2 regions of the Bacillus pumilus genome follow, and region 2 is predicted to be linked to the other one. Evidence: a T-box and tRNA genes for the amino acid it is inferred to sense, from the RefSeq annotation. Region 2 holds a T-box; the other holds one or more tRNA genes.

Region 1 (3,407 bases), 1.5 Mb from region 2:
TTTTCAAAGAACAATCCTGTCTCGCTAGAGACATGTCTTGAAGGAATGATCCTTCAAAACTAAACAAGACGAAAACGCACGCTGCTCCATATATCCTTAGAAAGGAGGTGATCCAGCCGCACCTTCCGATACGGCTACCTTGTTACGACTTCACCCCAATCATCTGCCCCACCTTCGGCGGCTGGCTCCATAAAGGTTACCTCACCGACTTCGGGTGTTGCAAACTCTCGTGGTGTGACGGGCGGTGTGTACAAGGCCCGGGAACGTATTCACCGCGGCATGCTGATCCGCGATTACTAGCGATTCCAGCTTCACGCAGTCGAGTTGCAGACTGCGATCCGAACTGAGAACAGATTTATGGGATTGGCTAAACCTTGCGGTCTCGCAGCCCTTTGTTCTGTCCATTGTAGCACGTGTGTAGCCCAGGTCATAAGGGGCATGATGATTTGACGTCATCCCCACCTTCCTCCGGTTTGTCACCGGCAGTCACCTTAGAGTGCCCAACTAAATGCTGGCAACTAAGATCAAGGGTTGCGCTCGTTGCGGGACTTAACCCAACATCTCACGACACGAGCTGACGACAACCATGCACCACCTGTCACTCTGTCCCCGAAGGGAAAGCCCTATCTCTAGGGTTGTCAGAGGATGTCAAGACCTGGTAAGGTTCTTCGCGTTGCTTCGAATTAAACCACATGCTCCACCGCTTGTGCGGGCCCCCGTCAATTCCTTTGAGTTTCAGTCTTGCGACCGTACTCCCCAGGCGGAGTGCTTAATGCGTTAGCTGCAGCACTAAGGGGCGGAAACCCCCTAACACTTAGCACTCATCGTTTACGGCGTGGACTACCAGGGTATCTAATCCTGTTCGCTCCCCACGCTTTCGCTCCTCAGCGTCAGTTACAGACCAGAGAGTCGCCTTCGCCACTGGTGTTCCTCCACATCTCTACGCATTTCACCGCTACACGTGGAATTCCACTCTCCTCTTCTGCACTCAAGTTTCCCAGTTTCCAATGACCCTCCCCGGTTGAGCCGGGGGCTTTCACATCAGACTTAAGAAACCGCCTGCGAGCCCTTTACGCCCAATAATTCCGGACAACGCTTGCCACCTACGTATTACCGCGGCTGCTGGCACGTAGTTAGCCGTGGCTTTCTGGTTAGGTACCGTCAAGGTGCGAGCAGTTACTCTCGCACTTGTTCTTCCCTAACAACAGAGCTTTACGATCCGAAAACCTTCATCACTCACGCGGCGTTGCTCCGTCAGACTTTCGTCCATTGCGGAAGATTCCCTACTGCTGCCTCCCGTAGGAGTCTGGGCCGTGTCTCAGTCCCAGTGTGGCCGATCACCCTCTCAGGTCGGCTACGCATCGTCGCCTTGGTGAGCCATTACCCCACCAACTAGCTAATGCGCCGCGGGTCCATCTGTAAGTGACAGCCGAAACCGTCTTTCATCCTTGAACCATGCGGTTCAAGGAACTATCCGGTATTAGCTCCGGTTTCCCGGAGTTATCCCAGTCTTACAGGCAGGTTACCCACGTGTTACTCACCCGTCCGCCGCTAACATCCGGGAGCAAGCTCCCTTCTGTCCGCTCGACTTGCATGTATTAGGCACGCCGCCAGCGTTCGTCCTGAGCCAGGATCAAACTCTCCGAAAAAGTACAAAACCGAAGTTTTGTTTTTCGTCAGTGTTTGACTGACTACCTATGATATAACATAGGATTTTTTATAAAAACTCGAATTAACAGGTACGTTTTGTCTTGTTTAGTTTTCAAAGATCATATTGGTGGAGCCTAGCGGGATCGAACCGCTGACCTCCTGCGTGCAAGGCAGGCGCTCTCCCAGCTGAGCTAAGGCCCCATAAAAGATGGTCGGGAAGACAGGATTCGAACCTGCGACCCCTTGGTCCCAAACCAAGTGCTCTACCAAGCTGAGCTACTTCCCGATCTTAATGGCGCGCCCGAGAGGAGTCGAACCCCTAACCTTTTGATCCGTAGTCAAACGCTCTATCCAATTGAGCTACGGGCGCTTATTTTATAATGCCGAGGGCCGGACTTGAACCGGCACGGTAGTCACCTACCGCAGGATTTTAAGTCCTGTGTGTCTGCCAATTCCACCACCCCGGCGTGGATGGTATAAGCGGAAGACGGGATTCGAACCCGCGACCCCCACCTTGGCAAGGTGGTGTTCTACCACTGAACTACTTCCGCATTACAGGATTTCTTTATTTTATTTGGCAATGCGGGTGAAGGGACTTGAACCCCCACGTCATAAAGACACTAGATCCTAAGTCTAGCGCGTCTGCCAATTCCGCCACACCCGCATGAAACATGGTGAGCCATGAAGGACTCGAACCTTCGACCCTCTGATTAAAAGTCAGATGCTCTACCAACTGAGCTAATGGCTCGCTTTAAAAGCGACTTGTCTATCTTACCATATGAAACTGGTGCCGGCAAGAGGACTTGAACCCCCAACCTACTGATTACAAGTCAGTTGCTCTACCAGTTGAGCTACACCGGCTTTATCTATCCTAACATTATGTAAGAATAAATATGGTGGAGGATGACGGGCTCGAACCGCCGACCCTCTGCTTGTAAGGCAGATGCTCTCCCAGCTGAGCTAATCCTCCATATTGTGTTGTCATTTCGAATGTCTCTCGATCCGACAAGTAGTATTATATAACGATAAGATATTGTTTGTAAAGACTTTTTTAAAATAATTTTTGAATTTATTTCAACGTTGTTTTTTTCATCTTTTCGTTAAGGCACCTAAAGAAGTTTACCACTTGTCTCATCATTTTAAAAGTCTTTTTTTCATTTTTTTATGTTTTTTTGTTAAAAAGCGCTCTAATAAAGCTTTATTGGTGTGAAATGACCCTTTTCACGCTTTTTATATGCTTGTTTTCTTCAATATATCTTCTCATACAAATCATCTAGAGAAGGGATTCTTTTATTATTTTATTTTTCTGAGAAATCATTTTCGTGCAAAAATATCCGTGAATGATGCTGTTCTTTACCATCTTCAATATTAAAGTGTTACTTGGTTAACAAGTTAGTTATTGATTCTTTCTTGTTCTTACTTAGAGCGGGCGAAAAAATTGACTGAAGGTGCTATATGTTCTTTGGCAATACTCAGTTATCTAGTGTGTCTCTAAACAGCCCTCTGTATCTGGCTGCCAAAGAAAATTCTTATTGGCTGCTTTCTATGCTTTTGATCTTCATTCTAAACGAATTGAACGACCGATCCACACAACAGCTGCGTTGTTCAATGAGAGTACATGAAAGTGAGACGAACAGAAAAATTAATTGATCGATGAGGCTTACTACATCATCACTTCTCACTTTACAAAGTGATTTAATAGAAGTAATTTTTTCAAAAACACAAAAAAGACCAGTTCCGTATGGAACTGATCCTTA
Region 2 (3,407 bases):
ACACCATCCCAATATTTTGCCTGACAAGATTGATGTTGGTCTTCGGATGCTGAACAGGCACTTCATTGACGAGTACCTTTCCCTCATCAATGCTTTCAAGACGATTGATGCATCTGAGCATCGTGCTTTTACCTGATCCTGAAGGACCGATGATCACGACAACCTCACCTTTTTGAATATGTAGGTTAATGTCTTTTAGTACATGGAACTGGCCATAATGCTTGTTGACTTCTTCGAATGTGATCATGAAGAACCTCCTCTTGTACATGATGGAATATTCAGTGTAGACATTTTAGTGACTTTGGATGGAGCTGTATGTTTCATGTGTATTCATTTTTAACAAAGTTAGGACAAATTTTATTTACATGGATAATTACAGAAGATGGATAAACAATAAGAAAAGAGGTGAAAAAGGTGAAGAAACGTCCGATCCAATTTCTGATATATGCCGCAGGGGTCCTGCTTGTCCTTGCATCCTTGCTCATTTTACTGCAGCTCGACGAGTTATGGAGGCCTATTTTTTTGTTGTTAAAGGCGGTTCTAATTCCGCTGCTCATTGCCATTTTTATTTCTTATCTGCTTTATCCGATAGTGGAAAAATTGCACGCGGGGGGCTTACCAAGGACTGTTAGTCTCTTATTGATTTATGTACTGTTTTTTGGCGGGATTGGGCTTGCGGTTTATAAAGGGGCGCCTGTCATGATCAAGCAGTTAAATGAGTTGTCAGAACAAATTCCTGTGCTTGCGGAAACGTATAATGGCGCTTTATCACATATTCATCATCATACAAGCCATTGGCCCGACGGACTTCACGACCGCTTGGATCGCTTAATTGTTCAATCGGAGACATATGCAGCTAACGGCGCGGAGCGAATGATTCTTAGCTGTAAAGTATTACTTGATTACGCATTAGTTGCAGCGCTCATTCCTTTTCTTGTTTTTTATATGGTGAAGGACATGAATACGATGAAGCGGGTTGCATGGTATTTGACGCCGCCATCATTTCGGAAGAGGGGACATGCGTTTGTGAAGGCAGTTGATGAATCGCTTGGTAATTATATTAGAGGGCAGCTGCTTGTCTGTTCATTAATTGGAGGTGCAGCAGCCATTGTGCTTTGGCTGTTTCATATCCCGTATCCGCTTGTCCTAGGTATGCTGATTGGCGCAACGAATGTCATTCCGTATTTTGGACCGATTATCGGTGCGGTTCCCGCTGTCTTTATTGCGTTTACCATCTCGGTTAAATCGGTTATTATTGTGCTGATTACAGTAGCGGTGCTGCAATTTTTAGAAAGCAACGTCCTCAGCCCGATCATCGTAGGAAGAAGTCTTCATATGCATCCTGTCGTCATTATGCTTGTCTTGCTAGCAGGAGGAGAGTTATTTGGTTTAATAGGCATGATTTTAGCCGTACCAACTGCCGCTATCATCAGAGTGATCATTGTGCAATATATCCTCATGAGACGAAGCGTTCATTGACAAGAGAAGCCGAGTTGTCTATAATAATTTCGATTCATACTACATACTGAATTCAATGACGGACCCGAGTACGTTAAAAAGCTGTTGCAGAGAGAGGCTTTATTTTGCTGAGAAAAGCCTTATCAGACCTTTAACGGAAGCTAGTCCCGAGTGCAGATAAACACTGCCGCTCTCTTCCGGCGTTATCGGATGTGAAGGTGATAGACGGAATAGGTCTATAATCAGGGTGGTACCGCGAGAGCATCTCGTCCCTGTGTAAGTCGTTTTGTGCTTGCATAGGGCGGGATGTTTTTTCGTTTGTGTGGAGATTGATGAATGATAAGGGAGGATTTTTTGAATGAAAACTTTAACTTCAGCTCAAGTACGCCAAATGTTTTTAGACTTTTTTAAAGAAAAAGGACATGCTGTAGAACCGAGTGCATCACTCGTACCGCATGATGATCCGACACTTTTGTGGATCAACAGCGGCGTGGCAACATTAAAGAAATACTTTGATGGCCGCGTCGTACCTGAAAATCCGCGTATTTGCAACGCGCAAAAATCGATACGTACAAATGATATTGAAAACGTAGGAAAAACGGCACGCCATCATACGTTCTTTGAAATGCTCGGCAACTTCTCTATTGGTGATTATTTTAAAGAAGAAGCGATCGAATGGGCGTGGGAATTCCTCACAAGTGACGAGTGGATTGGCTTTGACCCGAATTTGTTATCTGTCACTGTCCATCCAGAGGATGAAGAAGCGTATGTTCTATGGAGAGATAAAATCGGTGTACCTGAAGAACGTATTATTCGCCTTGAAGGCAACTTCTGGGATATTGGCGAGGGCCCAAGTGGACCGAATACAGAAATTTTCTATGACCGCGGTGAATCGTACGGTGACGACATGAACGATCCAGAATTATATCCTGGTGGAGAAAATGAGCGTTATCTAGAAGTGTGGAACCTAGTGTTCTCTGAATTTAACCATAATCCAGATGGGTCATACACGCCGCTGCCGAAAAAAAACATTGATACAGGGATGGGTCTTGAACGAATGGTATCTGTCATTCAAAACGTGCCAACGAATTTTGATACAGATCTATTCATGCCAATTATTCGTGCAGTTGAGACCATTTCTGGAGAAAGCTATGGCGAGACAAAGGAAAAGGATACAGCATTCAAAGTCATTGCGGACCACATCCGAACGGTTGCCTTTGCTGTAAGTGATGGAGCGCTTCCTTCCAATGAAGGCCGCGGGTATGTGTTAAGACGTTTGCTTCGCCGTGCCGTGCGTTATGCAAAAACCATTCACATCCATCGCCCGTTTATGTTTGACCTAGTTCCAGTTGTGGCGGAAATCATGAAGGATTTCTACCCAGATGTACAAGCGAAAGAAGAATTTATTGCGAAAGTCATCAAGAATGAAGAAGAACGCTTCCATGAAACACTGAACGAAGGCTTAGCTATTTTGTCAGAAGTCATCAAAAAAGAAAGAGACAAAGGCAGCACACAGATTTCAGGTGAAGATGTATTTAAGCTGTATGACACGTATGGATTCCCTGTCGAGCTCACAGAAGAATACGCAGAAGATGAGAACATGACAGTGGATCGAGAAGGCTTCCAGGCTGAGATGGAGAAGCAGCGTGAACGTGCAAGAAATGCGAGACAAGATGTCGGCAGTATGCAGGTTCAAGGTGGCGCTTTAGGAGATATTAAAGTAGAAAGCACATTTGTTGGCTACGAAAATCTAACGGCAGATGCCCATATTGTCGAATTGCTTCAAAACGGTGAAATTGTCACAGAAGCACATGAAGGCGATACAGTGCAAATTTTGTTAGATGAAACACCTTTCTATGCGGAAAGCGGCGGACAAGTGGCTGATAAAGGGACATTGAAAAGCGCTGAAGTGAACATTGACATCAAAGATGTGAAAAAGGCGCCAAATG

The links. A T-box is a leader RNA that pairs with one kind of tRNA and senses whether it is charged. The one in region 2 lies ahead of alaS (alanine--tRNA ligase), so its partner is inferred to be a tRNA-Ala.
Region 1: it has a tRNA-Ala gene. The T-box ahead of alaS (alanine--tRNA ligase) is inferred to sense a tRNA for this amino acid. The anticodon was not compared.

The regions. Positions count from the first base shown of each region.
Region 1 covers NZ_LT906438.1:97,783-101,189, reverse strand. Annotated here, with positions in the region: rRNA gene CKW02_RS00555 (16S ribosomal RNA) at 101-1,649, opposite strand; tRNA gene CKW02_RS00550 (tRNA-Ala) at 1,776-1,851, opposite strand; tRNA gene CKW02_RS00545 (tRNA-Pro) at 1,860-1,936, opposite strand; tRNA gene CKW02_RS00540 (tRNA-Arg) at 1,944-2,020, opposite strand; tRNA gene CKW02_RS00535 (tRNA-Leu) at 2,032-2,117, opposite strand; tRNA gene CKW02_RS00530 (tRNA-Gly) at 2,130-2,201, opposite strand; tRNA gene CKW02_RS00525 (tRNA-Leu) at 2,232-2,314, opposite strand; tRNA gene CKW02_RS00520 (tRNA-Lys) at 2,323-2,398, opposite strand; tRNA gene CKW02_RS00515 (tRNA-Thr) at 2,436-2,511, opposite strand; tRNA gene CKW02_RS00510 (tRNA-Val) at 2,545-2,620, opposite strand.
Region 2 covers NZ_LT906438.1:2,423,028-2,426,434, reverse strand. Annotated here, with positions in the region: gene CKW02_RS12505 (amino acid ABC transporter ATP-binding protein) at 1-247, opposite strand, end outside; gene CKW02_RS12500 (AI-2E family transporter) at 415-1,479, shown strand; T-box leader at 1,526-1,735, shown strand; gene alaS (alanine--tRNA ligase) at 1,817-3,407, shown strand, end outside.